Regions from separate parts of the Promicromonospora sp. NPDC052451 genome, predicted to be linked through region 4. Evidence: riboswitches for the same ligand, from Rfam matches in the RefSeq annotation. Region 4 holds a riboswitch; each other region holds the start of a gene.
The links. A riboswitch is a leader RNA that binds a small molecule or an ion and turns the genes downstream of it on or off. The one in region 4 is predicted to bind S-adenosylmethionine.
Positions count from the first base shown of each region.

Region 1 (3,854 bases), on a different contig from region 4:
GCGCCCGTTCGTGCTCGACGAGCCCGTGCCGCTGACGGGACTCCGGCTGGAACCGGCCGACGGCGGCCTGGTCACCCAGATCGAGCTGCTGACGAGCTGACGCTCCGGGGGCGGCGGAGGCGGGCGCAAAAGTGCGCTTCTACCCAGTCATCAGGCCCGGAAACCCATCGGTTTCCGGGCCTGATGACTGGGTAGAAGCGCACTCTGCGTGGCGTGGGCGCATCGGGGAGGTCCCGGCATGTGAGATCCGGGAAAGGATCGTTGACTTCTATGGGTTCCATTCGTATCTTCTAGGCATCGAGATCTACCGTACTTATCCGACCGGAAAGGTATAGAAAATCTCGACAGGTCATGAGTTCCGACGCGAAGCCCCGGCTGGTCGGACGGCAACCCCCCGCGCGGGTGGGTGCCCCGGGTGAGGACCAGGTCCACCGCCGCCGGCGGTGACAACACGCGTCGCTCGCCGATGGGCGAGCAGGTGAGGAGAACGACGATGACCCGGAGCGCTGCCCCCGCCGTCCACGTGTCCCTGCCGTCCCGGAACGTCTGCACGCGGGCTGGTGCCGCCCCGCACGAGGGCATGTGTTGCCGCTGTTCCTGTCGCTGAACCCGACAGTGACGGCCTGATCGCGACGTCCCTGTCGCGACAGTGCCCGACGTGCTGACCGGCCGCCACCGGTCCGCCGCCCGCTCTCGGCGCCGAATGCCGAGCCCCGGCCGCACCAGGCCCTCACGTTCCTGACCGGACGTCTCACTCCTGCCTCCCGGCAGCCACGCTCCCGGGCGACCCCAGGCACCGTCGTGCACCTGGCACGACGGCGGGGGCCTGCCCGGGTGCCGCCGCGCCGCAGCCCGAACGGAGCCCCGCCGTGCCGTACCCGCCGCAGCCCACGTCCCTGTCCACCGCCCTCTCGCCCCGTCCCGTCGTGCTCGGCGTGGACCTCACCTCCGCCGGCGCCCGCCCCGGTGCGCACCGGGCACGTGGCCCGGTCGCGCCGCGCCCGTTCGACGGCGAGCGGTTCCTGCACCTGGTGCGGACCGCCGACCGCGGCCTGCTCGACTTCGTCAGCCTCGACGAGGGCTTCCTGCTCCACCCGGGGCGCAGCCAGGTCACCGGCCGCCTCGACACGGCCGTCGCCGCGGCCCGCGCCGCGCGGGTCACCGACGGCATCGGCCTGATCGCCGCCGTCGACACGGTGCACGTGGAGGCGGCCCACGCCGCCGTCGCCCTGAGCAGCATCGACCGCGCCAGCGGCGGCCGGGCCGGCTGGCAGGCCGTACGCCAGGTCACGCTCCCCGAGCCCGACGAGGCCTGGGCCACGCGGGTCGAGCTCGGCATCCAGGCCGTGACCCAGGTGTGGACCGGCCGTCCCGGCAGCGGGGCGGGAGCGGTCGAGCTCGACGCCGAGGGCCGGTTCCGCGTGGACCACGACGGCATCCGGTTCGCCGTCCGCGGCCGTCCCGCCGACGGCGGCACCCCGCCGCCCCGGACGCCCCCGCCCGTCGTGGTGCGCGTGCGCTCCGAGGCGAGCGCGGCGCTGGCCGGCCGCACCGCCGACGTCGCCCGGATCGCGGTGACGGACGCCGGGCACGCGGTGCGGCTGCGCCGCCTCGTGCGCGACTCGGCCCTGTCCGCCGGACGCGACCCCGAGGACGTGCGGGTGCTCGCCGAGGTGTACGTCGTGCTCTCCACGGAGCGGGCCGGAGCCCGCGCGCGGCTGGAGCTCGTGGAGGCGCTGGAGGGCACCGCCCCCATGGGCGACGGGCTCGTGGTCGCCGACACCCCGGACGAGCTGGCCACCCTGATCGCCGACTGGGCGACGGTCGGCGCCGTCGACGGGTTCCTGCTGCGGCCCTCCTCGCTCAGCTCGGACCTCGACACCATCACCGACCACCTGGTGCCCGCGCTCCAGCACGCGGGCCTGTTCCGCACCGAGCGGACCGGGACGACACTGCGCGGCGCGCTCCGGCTGCCCGACGCGGCGACGGTCGCCCGCGAGCTGCGCACCGGGCGGCTGCTGAGCGCCTGAGCACCGTACGAACTGCCCACCGCACCGTACGAACGACCTGAGGAGACCACCATGACCACGTCCGAGCCGACCACGTCCGCGTCGATCGAGAAGGCCACACCCGAGCTCCAGGCCCCCGACGCCGCGGGCGCCAAGGTTGCCCGCGGCGCCCTGCTGATCGACGTCCGCTCGGCCGCCGGCCGGGCGTCGGCGGGCGAGATCCCGGGGGCGACGCTCGCGGACCGGAACAACCTCGACGCCCTGTTCGGTCCGTCGGACAACCCGGCCATCACCCTCGACACGCCCGTCGTGATCGTGTGCGGCTCGGTGGACGGATCCGGCCCGGTCGCCGAGGCGCTGGCCGCGCGCGGCTACACCGACGTCTCGCACGTCGACGGCGGCTTTCCCGCCTGGAAGAAGGCGGGCCTGCCCGCGACCGACGCCGCCGAACCGAGCGCGGCACCATGACGGGCTTCGCCACCCGGCAGGTGCACGCCCGCAGCACCGGGCGGGACGACGCGGGGCACGCCACCGGCACGTCCGGTACGGCACCGTCCGGCACGGCACCGTCCGGTCGCGGAATGCCGTCCCGCGTGGTGCCCCGCGCCACACCCGTGTACCTGACCGCCGGGTTCGAGTTCGAGGAGTGGGAGCAGGCCGCCGGGCACTTCGGCGCGGGCGAGGGCTTCGCCTACACGCGCACCGGCAACCCGACCACGGCCGCGGTCGAGCAGCGGATCGCCGCGCTGGAGGGCGGCGCCGACGCGCTGTTCCTGGCCAGCGGGCAGGCGGCCGTCACGGTCGCGCTGCTCGGCCTGGTCGCGGCCGGGCAGCGGGTGCTCGCCGCGTCCAGCATCTACGAGGGCACGCGCGGGCTGCTCCTGGAGAACCTGCCGCGCCTCGGCATCGAGGCCGACTTCGTGGACGACGCCGCCGACCCCGCCGCCTGGGCGCGCGCCATCCGGCCCGAGACGCGCGTGCTGTTCCTGGAGTCGATCCCGAACGCGCGCAACGACCTGCCGGACCTCGCCGCCGTGGCCGACGTCGCGCACGCCCACGGGCTGGTGCTGGTCGTGGACAACACGCTGGCGACGCCGTACCTGCTGCGCCCCATCGAGCACGGGGCCGACGTCGTGGTGCACTCCGCCAGCAAGTTCCTCGCGGGCCACGGCTCGGTGCTGGGCGGCGTCGTCGTCGACGCCGGGACGTTCGACGCACGCACCGCGGGCGCGCTGTACCCGCACCTGGTCGCGCCGTCGCGCACGGGCGGACCCGGCGTGGCCGACCGGCACGGCGGGCTGGCCCGCCTGGCCTACCTCCGCGAGACCGTGGCACCCCGGTTCGGGCCCACGCCGTCGCCGCTGAACGCGTTCCTCGTGGGCCAGGGCATCGAGACGCTGTCGCTGCGGGTGGCGCGGCAGAGCGCGTCGGCCCTGGAGGTGGCGCGCTGGCTGGCGTTCCGGCCCGAGGTGGCGTCGGTGGACTACTCGGGGCTCGACTCCAGCCCGTCGCACGCGCTGGCCAAGCGGTACCTGCCGGACGGCCAGGGCTCCGTGTTCACCTTCACGCTGCACGGCGGCGCCCCCGCGGCGCGCGCCCTCGTGGAGGCCGTCGAGGTGTTCACGCACATGACCCACATCGGCGACGTCCGCTCGCTCGTGCTGCACCCCGAGAGCACCAGCCACGTGCTGCGCACCCCCGCCGAGCGGGCCGCCTCCGGCATCCACCCGGGCACGCTGCGCCTGTCGGTGGGTATCGAGGACCTGCCCGACCTGATCGCCGACCTCGAGCGGGGTCTCGCGGCCGCACGTCGCGCCGCCGGCCCCGGCGCCGCCGGCGCGAGCA
Region 1 covers NZ_JBIUAP010000010.1:155,587-159,440, forward strand. The annotation lists gene ACIG47_RS18400 (GH92 family glycosyl hydrolase) at 1-100, shown strand, start outside; SAM riboswitch class IV at 348-458, shown strand; gene ACIG47_RS18405 (LLM class flavin-dependent oxidoreductase) at 870-2,030, shown strand; gene ACIG47_RS18410 (rhodanese-like domain-containing protein) at 2,082-2,477, shown strand; gene ACIG47_RS18415 (O-acetylhomoserine aminocarboxypropyltransferase/cysteine synthase family protein) at 2,474-3,854, shown strand, end outside.
Region 1: another riboswitch for S-adenosylmethionine. It lies ahead of ACIG47_RS18405 (LLM class flavin-dependent oxidoreductase); the one in region 4 lies ahead of metE (5-methyltetrahydropteroyltriglutamate--homocysteine S-methyltransferase).

Region 2 (3,854 bases), on a different contig from region 4:
ACGAGCCGGGCCACGGCGGCGACCAGGCGTTCCACCTCCTCGCCCGCGGTGCCGACGCCGACCGAGGCACGCACGGCCCCGGCGTCGAAGCCGAGGCGGCCGAGCAGAGGGTGCGCGCAGAACCTGCCGTCCCGCACGCCGATGCCGTGCTCCGCGGAGAGGTAGGCGGCGACGAGGCCCGGGTCGTACCCGGACACGGTGAAGGTCACCACGCCCACCGGGTCCACGGCGTCCGCCCACACCCGCACCACCTCGACGCGGTCGATCGCCTCGAGGCCGGCCACCAGCCGTTCCCGCAGCGCCGTCTCGTGCGCGACCACCTCGGCAGGGTCGAGCGCCGCGAGCTCCTCGCACGCCGCGGCCAGGGCCACCGCGCCGATCACGTTGGGCGAGCCGGCCTCGTGGCGGGCGGGACCCTCGTGCCAGTCCGTGCCACCGACCCGGACACGCCGGACGGCACCGCCGCCCGCGAGGTACGGCGTACCGGCGTCGAGCCAGTCGCGACGGCCCACCAGGGCGCCCGCACCGAACGGCGCGTACGTCTTGTGACCGGAGAACGCGAGGTAGTCGACACCGGTCGACTCCAGGGAGATGCGGCGGTGCGGCACGAGCTGGGCGCCGTCGAGCACCACGCGCGCGCCGTACTCGTGCGCGACGGCCACGATCTGGTCGACCGGGAGCGACTCCCCCGTCACGTTGGAGGCGCCGGTGAGGGCGAGCAGCGCGAACGGCCGGTCCGAGGCGGCGTCGGCGAGCTCCTCGCGGATCTGCGCCAGGGTCTCGGCGACGGTCGCGCCGCCGGTCAGCACGGTCGCACCCGTGGACCGCTGCCAGGGCAGCAGGTTGGCGTGGTGCTCGACGTCGAGCACCAGCACACGGCCCGGCTCGCCGTCGGGCTGGGCGGGGACGCAGCCGGCGAGGAGGTTCAGGGAGTCGGTGGTGTTGCGGGTGATGATCGTCAGGTCGTCCTCGCGGGCGCCGACGAACGCGCCGATCGTGCGGCGGGCGGTCTCGTACAGCGCCGTGCTCACCTGCGAGAGGTAGCCGGCGCCGCGGTGCACGCTGGCGTACAGGGGGAGCACCTGGGTGACGCGGTCGGCGACGGCCTGCAGCGCCGGGGCGGACGCGGCGACGTCGAGGTTCGCATAGGCGACCTGGGTACCGTCCACGAGCGGCACGAGCGTGGCGCCGCCGACGACGGGCCGGAGCGGCGCGACGTCCGCCACCGGGGCAGCGGGACGACGGGTGAGGGTGGGTGCGGACATGGCATCCTCCAGCAAGGTCCTGGGGGACGTGCCCCCGCGCTTGCCGCACGCGGGCTGCGCACGGCCAGGTCGTCACCCGGGGCACCCCACCGCGGAGGAGGGTTGCCGGCCAGCGAGCCGGGGCTTGGCGCTGGCACTCATGACCTGGCGTCATCCTGTGTCGCGGGTCAAGGGACTGTCAACGGATGTCTCAGATGCTGGTCCCAACATCCGAGCGCACGCCCAGCGTGCGAGACGCCGTTCCACCCACCGGACAGATGTCGTAGGGTTGGCCACGACCATCCCGAGCGGCCGAGTGACGTGGCACGACGACGCCGCAGCAACCCAGCGTTCCCGCCTCGCGGCGCGGACGGACGAGGGTGCTACCGCCACGACCGATGGAGGAGCACCATGAGCGATCCCGCACACCCCGGAGCCCGGCCCGCCGACGGCTACGCCGGCGACCTCACGCCCCAGCAGGCCTGGGACCTGCTCGCGGACGACCCGGACGCCACGCTGGTGGACGTCCGCACCGACGGCGAGTGGCGCACCATCGGCGTGCCGGACACGTCGTCGCTCGGCAGGCGGCCCGTGTTCAGCGAGTGGGTGCGGGCCGGCGGACGGCCCAACCCCGCGTTCCTGGAGGAGCTCAAGGCCGCCGGCGTGACGCACGGCCCCGTGGTCTTCCTCTGCCGGTCGGGTCAGCGCTCGATCGGCGCGGCGCGGCTCGCGACGGCGTCGGGCATCACGCCGTCGTACAACGTGCTGGACGGGTTCGAGGGCGCGCCCGGGGCCGACGGCGTCCGCGACCAGCGAGGCTGGAAGGTCGCCGGGCTGCCCTGGTCGCAGGGCCCGGCGTCGGAGGGCGACGCGTGACCGTCACGGGCGCTTTCCCGCACGACGCGAGCCCGGGCGGGTCCGGCCGCAAGCCGCTGCCGCCCACCGTCCGGCCGCAGACGCTCGCCGTGCGCGGCGGGCACCAGCGCAGCGAGTTCCAGGAGACCAGCGAGGCACTGTTCCTCACGCAGGGCTACGTGTACGACTCGGCGGCCGACGCCGAGGCCGCGTTCAAGGGCGACCTGGACCGGTTCGTCTACTCCCGCTACGGGAACCCGACGGTGCACACGTTCGAGGAGCGCCTGCGCCTGCTGGAGGGCGCCGAGGCCTGCTACGCGACCGCGACGGGCATGTCCGCGGTGTTCACGTCGCTGGCCGCGCTCGTGGGGTCCGGCTCGCGGATCGTGGCCGCCCGGGCCCTGTTCGGGTCCACCGTGGTGATCTTCGAGGAGATCCTCAAGAAGTGGGGGGTGCACACCGACTACGTCGACGGGCACGTGCTGTCCCAGTGGGAGGAGGCCCTCTCCACACCGGCGGACGTGGTGTTCTTCGAGACGCCCTCCAACCCGATGCAGGACATCGTGGACGTGCGCGCCGTCGTGGACCTGGCCCACGCGGCCGGGGCGACCGTGGTGCTCGACAACGTCTTCGCCACCCCGCTGCTGCAGAAGCCGCTGGAGCTGGGCGCCGACGTGGTCGTGTACTCGGCCACCAAGCACATCGACGGCCAGGGCCGCGTGCTCGGCGGCGCGATCCTCGGCTCGACCGAGTACGTGACCGGCCCCGTGCAGACCTTCATCCGCAACACGGGGCCGTCGCTGTCGCCGTTCAACGCGTGGACCCTGCTCAAGGGCCTGGAGACGCTGCCGGTACGCGTCGCGGCGCAGGGCGCGGGCGCGCTCACCGTCGCGAACGCCCTGGAGGAGCTGCCCGGGGTGGGCGCGGTCCGGTACCCGTTCCTCGACTCGCACCCGCAGGCCGAGCTCGCGCGCGCCCAGATGAGCGGGGGCGGCACCGTGGTCACGTTCGACCTGGCCGTCCCCGAGGGCGTCGACGCCGAGAGCGCGAAGAAGCACACGTTCGCGTTCCTCGACGCGCTCCGGGTGATCGACATCTCGAACAACCTGGGCGACGCGAAGTCCCTGATCACCCACCCCGCGACCACCACCCACCGCAAGCTGGGCGCGCCCGGCCGGGCCGCCGTCGGCATCACGGAGACGACGGTGCGCCTCTCGGTCGGCCTGGAGGACCCCCGCGACCTGGTCGAGGACGTGGAGCAGGCGCTCGCCTCGGCGGGCTGACCCTGAGAGGACATGGCCCGCGGGTGTGGGTTGCTCCGCGTAGACATTGTCTACCCAGAGCAACCCACCCCCGCGGGGCACCTTCACCTGGCGGGTCCTGCCCCGGCCGCCCTCCGCCGACCGTCCTGCGCCGGCCCCTGTCGGAGACCCAGGCATGCTTCCGTCAGCGTCCGCCCTCCGCCTCGCCCAGGATGCTCAGGGCGAGGCCGGCACGCCCTTCCAGCCGGGCGACGTCGGCCCGGGCGAGCAGGCGGGACTCGCGCGCCGGGACGCCGTGCACGGGGTCGAGCACCGCGTCCTGCAGCGCCAGCCGGTGCTCGTCGAGGTGGGCGACCCGGCCACCCGTGGACAACCCCCAGCCGAACGGGAACAGCGGGTCGTAGTCCCGGTCGCCGACGTTGACCACCGGGTCGTCGGCGGACCGCGGCCACGAGACCGGCAGCCGGCCCGTGAACCGGCGCTCGCCGAACAG
Region 2 covers NZ_JBIUAP010000001.1:541,331-545,184, reverse strand. The annotation lists gene ACIG47_RS02340 (aminotransferase class V-fold PLP-dependent enzyme) at 1-1,265, opposite strand, end outside; SAM riboswitch class IV at 1,297-1,410, opposite strand; gene ACIG47_RS02335 (rhodanese-like domain-containing protein) at 1,656-2,120, shown strand; gene ACIG47_RS02330 (O-succinylhomoserine sulfhydrylase) at 2,117-3,382, shown strand; gene ACIG47_RS02325 (glycoside hydrolase family 3 N-terminal domain-containing protein) at 3,546-3,854, opposite strand, start outside.
Region 2: another riboswitch for S-adenosylmethionine. It lies ahead of ACIG47_RS02340 (aminotransferase class V-fold PLP-dependent enzyme); the one in region 4 lies ahead of metE (5-methyltetrahydropteroyltriglutamate--homocysteine S-methyltransferase).

Region 3 (3,854 bases), on a different contig from region 4:
GACCGCAGCCCGCTGTTCGACATCTTCGTGCAGGGCAAGATCGGCATGCAGGTGGGCCTGCCGCCGAGCGTCGGGCAGATCGAGTCCGACAACCCGGACCTGGAGTACTCGATCCACCCCATCCCCACCGAGGACGGCTCGCCGTTCACGCTGGGCGTGGCGGACCACCTCATGGCGTTCCAGAACGACGGCGACAAGCAGGAGGCCATCACCGCCTTCTTCGACTACTTCTACACCGCCGACGTCTACGTGCCGTGGGTCCAGGCCGAGGGCTTCCTGCCCACCACGGTGTCCGGCTCGGAGGAGCTCGCCGACGAGGAGGCGCTCGCGCCATTCCTCGAGGTGCTGCCCGACGCGCAGTTCTACCCGACCACCAACCCCGACTGGAACGCCGCGGACTCCGCGTTCAAGGCGCTCTTCGGCCAGCTCGACAGCACCAAGTCCGCCAAGGACGTCCTGGCCGAGATCCAGGCGCAGGTCGACGCGGGCTGATCGGAAGACTGTCGTGAAGGACCTCGTGAAGGCCCTGCCGTGGATCGGGCCCGCGGTCGCACTCATCGCGGCCGTGGTCCTGTTCCCGGTGGGCCTGATGTTCTGGAACTCGACCCGTGACATCAGCCAGAGCGGTGTCGACGGCGGCGGAGTGGGCCTCGGCAACTTCGCGACCGTGGTCGGCTTCCAGTACTTCTGGCCGATCCTCGGGCGCACCGTGGTGTGGGTGGTGGTGGTCGTCGCGTTCACCCTGCTCGGGTCGCTGGCGATCGCGGCCCTGCTGAACAAGGCGTTCCCGGGCCGCCGGCTGGTGCGCATGGCCGTCATCGTGCCGTGGGCCTCCAGCGTGGTCATGACCACGCTGGTGGTGCACTACGGGCTCGAGCCGTACTTCGGCATCATCAACTCGTTCCTCGTGGACGTGGGGCTGATCAGCACGCCGGAGGGCTACGGCTGGACCCGGCACCCGGGCACGGCCTTCGCGTGGGCCATGGCGGTGGCGGTGTTCGTGTCGCTGCCGTTCACGACGTACACGATCCTGGCCGGCCTGCAGACGGTGCCCGGCGAGACCGTCGAGGCCGCGCGGATCGACGGCGCCGGCGGGCTGCGCACCTACTTCAGCGTGGTACTGCCGCAGCTGCGGGGCGCGATCTCCGTGGCGGTGCTGATCAACATCATCAACGTGTTCAACTCGCTGCCCATCCTGCGCGTCATGACCGGGTCCATCCCCGGGTACGACGCCGACACCGTGATGACCATGATCTTCAAGTACATGCAGAACCAGCGGCAGATCGACCTGGCGAGCGCGCTGTCCGTCATCGCGTTCCTCGTGGTCATCGGCATCGTGGCCGTCTACGTGCGGGTCGTGCGCCCGCTGGAGGAGGTCTGATGGCGGCGCTCACGGAGACGGCCACGACACGGCGTGCGGCCACCCCGCCGCCGTCCGGAGGGCGGCGGGTGCGCAAGTACACCGCCGACCAGGTGCCGCTCGGGTCGTTGCTGCTGCGGATGCTGGCCGGGCTCGTGGTGCTGACGGTGTTCCTGCTGCCGTACCTCATCATGTTCTTCGGCTCGGTGAAGACCAAGGCGGAGATCCGGTCGGTCGACCCGACCTACTTCCCCACGGAGTGGCACTGGGAGAACTACGCCACGATGTGGTCGACGCCCGAGACGCCGCTGCTGCAGAACCTGATCTCCACCCTGGTGATCTCGTTGTGCGCCACGCTGCTGGTGCTCGCGGTGGCACTGCCCGCGTCCTACTACACGGCGCGGTTCCGCTTCCCCGGGCGGCTCGTGTTCCTGTTCCTCGTGATCGTGACCCAGATGGTGCAGCCCGCGGTGCTGACGTCGGGCCTGTTCCGGCAGTTCATCACGTGGGGGATCCTCGACACCTGGGCCGCCATGATCCTGGTGAACGCGGCGTTCAACCTGTCGTTCGCCGTCTGGATCATGCACAGCTTCTTCGCGGGCATCCCGAAGGAGGTGGACGAGGCGGCGCAGCTCGACGGCGCGGGCACCTTCGCCGTGCTGACCAGGATCAACCTGCCGCTCGTCTGGCCGGGGATCGTGACGGCCGTGGTGTTCACGTTCGTCGCGTCCTGGAACGAGTTCGCGGCCTCGCTCGTGCTGCTCACCACGGCGGGCAACCAGCCGCTGTCCGTGGCGCTGACCAAGTTCGTGGGTCAGTACGAGACGTCGTGGCACTACGTGTTCGGCGTCTCCGTCGTGGCGATCGTGCCCGTGGTGATCCTGTTCATGATCATCGAGAAGCGCCTGGTGGGCGGCCTGGTGGCCGGTTCCGTGAAGTAGCGGGCGGCCCGGTCCACGCGGGGTGGACCGGGCCGTCTCGCCCGTCGGACGAATTCTGTCCCATTGCTGGACGACCGCTTAGCATGGTAGCGAACCCCATCCAGAGCGGTCGAGAGTCCTGGCTCCCTGACACCGCAGCAACCTGCCGACCCGCCGCGGTGCGAGGGAGGCAAGGTGCTCACGCCAGGTTCGATGGAGCAGCCATGGTCGCCGAGGTACCCACGCACCGCCCCACCGTCTCGTTCGAGCTGATGCCGCCGCGCCGGCCGGAAGCGGCCCCGAACTTCTGGGAGACGGCCGAGCGGCTGGTGGGCGCGCGGCCGGACTTCGTGTCCGTCACGTACGGTGCGGGCGGGGGCGACCGGGCGACGTCGCGCGAGGTGCTCGCCACGCTGCTGCGGGGTACGCCTGTGCTGCCGGTGGCCCACCTGACCTGCGTGGGCGCGTCCCGGGAGGACGTCTCCGAGGTGATCGAGGAGTTCCTCGAGGCCGGGGTCCGCTCGTTCCTGGCCCTGCGCGGCGACCCGCCGCGCGACGAGCCCGACTGGGTGCCGCCGTCGGACGGCGTGCGGTCCAGCGTCGACCTGGTCCGGCTGCTGCGCCAGGTCGACGAGCGCCGCTGCGCCGCGGACGCCAGCGCCGCGCTGCGCTCGGCCGCCCGCCCGCTCGCGATCGCCGTGGCGACGTTCCCGGACGGCAACCCGGGTGCGGGCACCACGCGCGAGCAGGAGGTGCGGCGGCTCCTGGAGAAGCAGGAGGCGGGTGCGAGCTTCGCGATCACCCAGTTCTTCTACCGCGCCGACTCCTACACCGGGTTCGTCGACGCGGCCCGCGCGGCCGGCGTCACCATCCCGATCCTGGCCGGTCTGCTGCCCACCACGGAGGCGCGCCGGCTGCGCCGCGTCGAGGAGCTCACGGGCGTGGCCGCGCCGTCGGGCCTGCTGCGGGACCTCGACCGGCTCACGGCACCGGACGGCTCCGTCGATGCCGAGGCCCAGCACGAGCACGGCGTGCGCTACTCGGCGGCGCTCGCGCGCGAGGTGCTCGACGCCGGGGCGCCGGGCCTGCACGTGTACACCTTCAACAAGCACCGCCCGGCCCTGGACCTGCTGGACCGCGTCGGACTGACGGGCCGCGCTGCCGCCTGAGGGCGCCGTGCGACCCGCCGTTCCGGTCGCCGCGACACGACCGGACAGGGCTTGGCACTCTCGGGGTGAGAGTGCCAGAATTGGGCTGTAGCCAGGCGGCGGTCCAGGCCGTCGCCGATCGCGCGGCCCTGGAAGGGCCAGGGCCGCATCGTCGTAGGAGGTGGTGCGCGATGGCTACCTACTGGGACCCGTTCCAGGAGATGGACCGGCTGTTCAGCTCGTTCGCGAGCAACGCCCGACAGTCCGGCGCCATGCCGATGGACCTCTTCCGCACGGGTGACCACTACGTCCTGTCGATGGATCTGCCCGGCGTCGACCCCGGCACCATCGACGTCTCGGTCGAGGACCGCACCCTCACCGTGCGGGCCGAACGCACCCAGCGGTCCGACGCCGACGCGCAGTGGC
Region 3 covers NZ_JBIUAP010000001.1:291,355-295,208, forward strand. The annotation lists gene ACIG47_RS01255 (extracellular solute-binding protein) at 1-492, shown strand, start outside; gene ACIG47_RS01260 (carbohydrate ABC transporter permease) at 506-1,381, shown strand; gene ACIG47_RS01265 (carbohydrate ABC transporter permease) at 1,381-2,301, shown strand; SAM riboswitch class I at 2,395-2,500, shown strand; gene ACIG47_RS01270 (methylenetetrahydrofolate reductase) at 2,505-3,449, shown strand; gene ACIG47_RS01275 (Hsp20/alpha crystallin family protein) at 3,620-3,854, shown strand, end outside.
Region 3: another riboswitch for S-adenosylmethionine. It lies ahead of ACIG47_RS01270 (methylenetetrahydrofolate reductase); the one in region 4 lies ahead of metE (5-methyltetrahydropteroyltriglutamate--homocysteine S-methyltransferase).

Region 4 (3,854 bases):
CGCAGCCCGTCCACGTGCACACCCACCCGGGCGGCGAGCGCCACGGCCCGCTCGGTGGGCCGGGCACCGCGGCCGGAGCGCACGAAGAGGGGGCCGCCGAGCCGTTCCTCCAGCCGGGCGACCTGGCCGGAGACGGCGGGCTGACTCACGCCCAGCCGCTCGGCCGCCGCCGACAGCGACCCGGTGCGGTAGACCTCCAGGAAGGTGGCCAGCAGGTCGAGTCCCGGCATCCGCACCACCTCCGCCGCTGACGTCCGGCGTACGCCGGACGGGACCGGTCCCGTCTCGACCACAGGCTAGCCGCCGGTCAGCGTTCCGCGAGGGCGGCGAGGACCGCCTCGGCCGTGGCGGCGCTGGACTGCGGGTTCTGGCCGGTCACCAGGTTGCCGTCGCGCACGACGGTGCTCGACCAGGGCGCCCCGGTCCGCACCAGCGCGCCACGCTCGCGCAGGCGCGACTCCACGAGGTAGGGCGCACCGTCGCCGAGGCCGCCCTGCCGCTCCTCCTCGTCGGTGAACGCGGTGAGCTTCCGCCCGGCCCACGCGAAGGTGCCGTCCGGGGTCTGCGCGCTGAGCAGCGCGGCGACGCCGTGGCACAGCGCGGCGACGACCGCGCCGCGCTGGTCCGCGGTGCGCAGCAGGCGCCCGAGGCCGGCGTCGTAGGCCAGGTCGGCCATGGGGGCGTGGCCGCCGGGGACGTAGATCGCGTCGTAGTCGGCGGCGTGCACGTCCGCGAGCACGAGCGGGTGCGCGAGCCGGTCGGCGATGGCGTCGAGGTAGGCGCGGTGCCGGGCGGCGTCGGACGGGCCGACGCCGCCGCGCTCGTCAAGGCTGATCGCGTCGACGGTGGGTCGGACACCGCCGGGCGTGGCGATGTCGACGTGTGCGCCGGCGGCCGTCAGCACGCGGTGCGACGCCGCGACCTCCTCGGCCCAGTAGCCCGTGGGGTGGGCGGTGCCGTCGGCCAGACGCAGGGTGCTCGCGGCGGACAGGACCATCAGGATCTTCGGCATGGGTGGGTGACCTTCTGTGCGGGTGCGCCGGCGGTCGCGCCGGCGTACGGACGAGAACGTCAGCGTCCGCCGCAGCCGGCCCGTCCGGCACATCGCCGCCATCAGGTTCCTGATGGCGGCCGGCTTGCCGGGACCGCCGCCGTGCGCTAGGCGGCCGCGACGCGATGACCAGCACGAACGCCGCCGTCTTGAAGCGTGGACGGTTTTCCGACCACATCCCGGTCATGCTTACGATCCAGGTCAATCATCCAGAGCGGTCGAGAGTCCTGGCTCCACGACACCGCAGCAACCTACCTCCGAGGCGCCCATCTCGGGGCAAGGTGCTAACGCCAGGTCCGATGGAGCTGATACGCATGGCAGTCAAGAACCCGCACTTCCCGAACGCCACCGTCCTGGGCTACCCGCGCATCGGCCGACGCCGCGAGCTCAAGCGCGCGGTCGAGTCCTTCTGGGCCGGCCGCACCACCGCGGACGACCTGGAGGCCACCACGCACGACCTGCGGCTGGCCACCGTGCGGCACCTCGCCGACCTGGGCCTGGGCGCCGACGGCGCCGCCGTCCCCGGCTCGTTCTCCTCCTACGACCAGGTGCTCGACGTCGTCGCCCTGCTGGGCGCGGTCCCCGAGCGGTTCGCGGGGCTCACCACGCCCGAGGGCCGCCTCCCGCTGGACGCCTACTTCACCGTGGCGCGCGGCGCGGGGGACGCGGCGCCGCTCGAGATGACCAAGTGGTTCGACACGAACTACCACTACCTGGTGCCCGAGATCGGCCCGGACACCCCGATCGGGTTCGTCGACGACCGCGTGGTGCGCGAGTTCACCGAGGCGGCGCACCCGGCCGACGGCGGACCCGCGGTCGTCACCCGGCCCGTGCTCGTGGGGCCGGTGACCTTCCTCCTGCTCAGCAAGCCGGCCGACGGCGCCCCCGAGGGCTTCCGCCCGCTGGACCGGCTGGACGACGTCGTGGCCGCCTACGCCGGCGTGCTGCGCGCGCTGGCCGCGGCGGGGGCGCCCTGGGTGCAGCTCGACGAGCCGGCCCTGGTCACGGACCTGCTGGGCGTGCCCTTCGACGAGGTGGCCGACGCCGTGCGCCGCGCCTACGCCCGCCTGGCCACGGACCTCTCCCCCGCGCCGGCGGCGGACGGTGCCGCCGAGCGACCCGCGATCCTGGTCACGGCGCCCTACGGCGACCTGCGTTCCGAGGCGGGCGACGGTCTGGCGCTGCTGGCCGGCACCGACGTCGAGGCCGTCGCGATCGACCTGGTCCGCGGCGCGGTGCCCACGGGCCCGGTGCCCGGGCTGGAGACGAAGACCCTGGTCGCGGGCGTGATCGACGGGCACAACATCTGGCGTGCCGACCTCGGCGCCCGCCTGGCCGTCCTGGAGGGTCTGACGGCGCCGGGCACGGGTCCGGGCGCGGGCGCCCTGGCCGTGGGCACCTCCACGTCGCTGCTGCACGTGCCGCACGACGTCGCGGACGAGCCCCGGCTGGACGCCGGCCTGGCGTCGTGGCTCGCGTTCGCCGACCAGAAGGTCGCCGAGGTCGCGACCCTGGCGACGGCGCTGACCGACGGACGCGCGGCCGTGGCCGACCAGCTCGCCGCCTCCACGGCCGCGGTGCGCACCCGCGCGGCGGCGCCCGGCGTCGTCGTCCCCGCGGTGCGGGAGCGGGCCGCCGCGCTGAGCGCGGCCGACGTCGAGCGCGCACCGTACGCGGAGCGCGCGGAGGCCCAGCAGGCCGCCCTCGGCCTGCCGCCGCTGCCGACCACCACCATCGGCTCGTTCCCGCAGACGGCCGAGATCCGCACCACGCGCGCCGCGTGGGTGCGCGGCGAGCTGTCCGACGCCGACTACACGGCCGCGATGCGCGCCGAGATCGCGAGCACGGTCGCGCTCCAGGAGGAGCTGGGGCTGGACGTGCTGGTGCACGGCGAGCCCGAGCGCAACGACATGGTGCAGTACTTCGCCGAGCAGCTCGACGGCTTCGCGACCACGGTGCACGGCTGGGTGCAGTCCTACGGTTCGCGCTGCGTGCGGCCGCCGATCCTGTGGGGCGACGTGTCCCGGCCCGCGCCGCTGACGGTCGAGTGGACGGCGTACGCGGCCTCGCTCACCGACAAGCCGGTCAAGGGCATGCTCACGGGACCGGTCACGATCCTGGCCTGGTCCTTCGTGCGCGACGACCTGCCGCTGGGCGACACCGCCGACCAGGTCGCGCTCGCCCTGCGCGACGAGGTGACCGACCTGGAGGCGGCGGGCATCGGCGTCGTGCAGGTGGACGAGCCCGCGCTGCGCGAGCTGCTGCCGCTGCGCACGGCCGCACACCCTGCGTATCTCGACTGGTCGGTGCGCTCGTTCCGGCTGGCGACCGCCGGGGCCGCGCCCGCCACGCAGGTGCACACGCACCTGTGCTACTCGGAGTTCGGGCAGGTGATCGGGGCGATCGACGGCCTCGACGCCGACGTCACGTCCGTGGAGGCCGCCCGGTCCCGCATGGAGATCGTGCCGGAGCTGGCCGACGCCGGCTACGCGCGCGGCATCGGCCCGGGCGTGTACGACATCCACAGCCCGCGCGTGCCGTCGGTGCAGGAGGTGACCGACCTGGTGGAGCTCGCCGCCAAGTCGATCGACCCGCGCCTGGTGTGGGTCAACCCGGACTGCGGCCTCAAGACCCGCGCCTGGCCGGAGACGAAGCAGTCCCTCGCGAACCTGGTCACGGCCGCGAACACGGTCCGCGCCACCCTCTGAGGCCCGATGGAGAACCCTGGCGAGACAGGACAGCCGCCACCTTCGTGCTGCTGCCGTTCTGTCTCGCCCGGGGTCTCCACCGCTACCGTTCTGTC
Region 4 covers NZ_JBIUAP010000020.1:66,108-69,961, forward strand. The annotation lists gene ACIG47_RS25080 (LysR family transcriptional regulator) at 1-230, opposite strand, end outside; gene ACIG47_RS25085 (type 1 glutamine amidotransferase domain-containing protein) at 308-1,012, opposite strand; SAM riboswitch class I at 1,254-1,357, shown strand; gene metE (5-methyltetrahydropteroyltriglutamate--homocysteine S-methyltransferase) at 1,366-3,759, shown strand.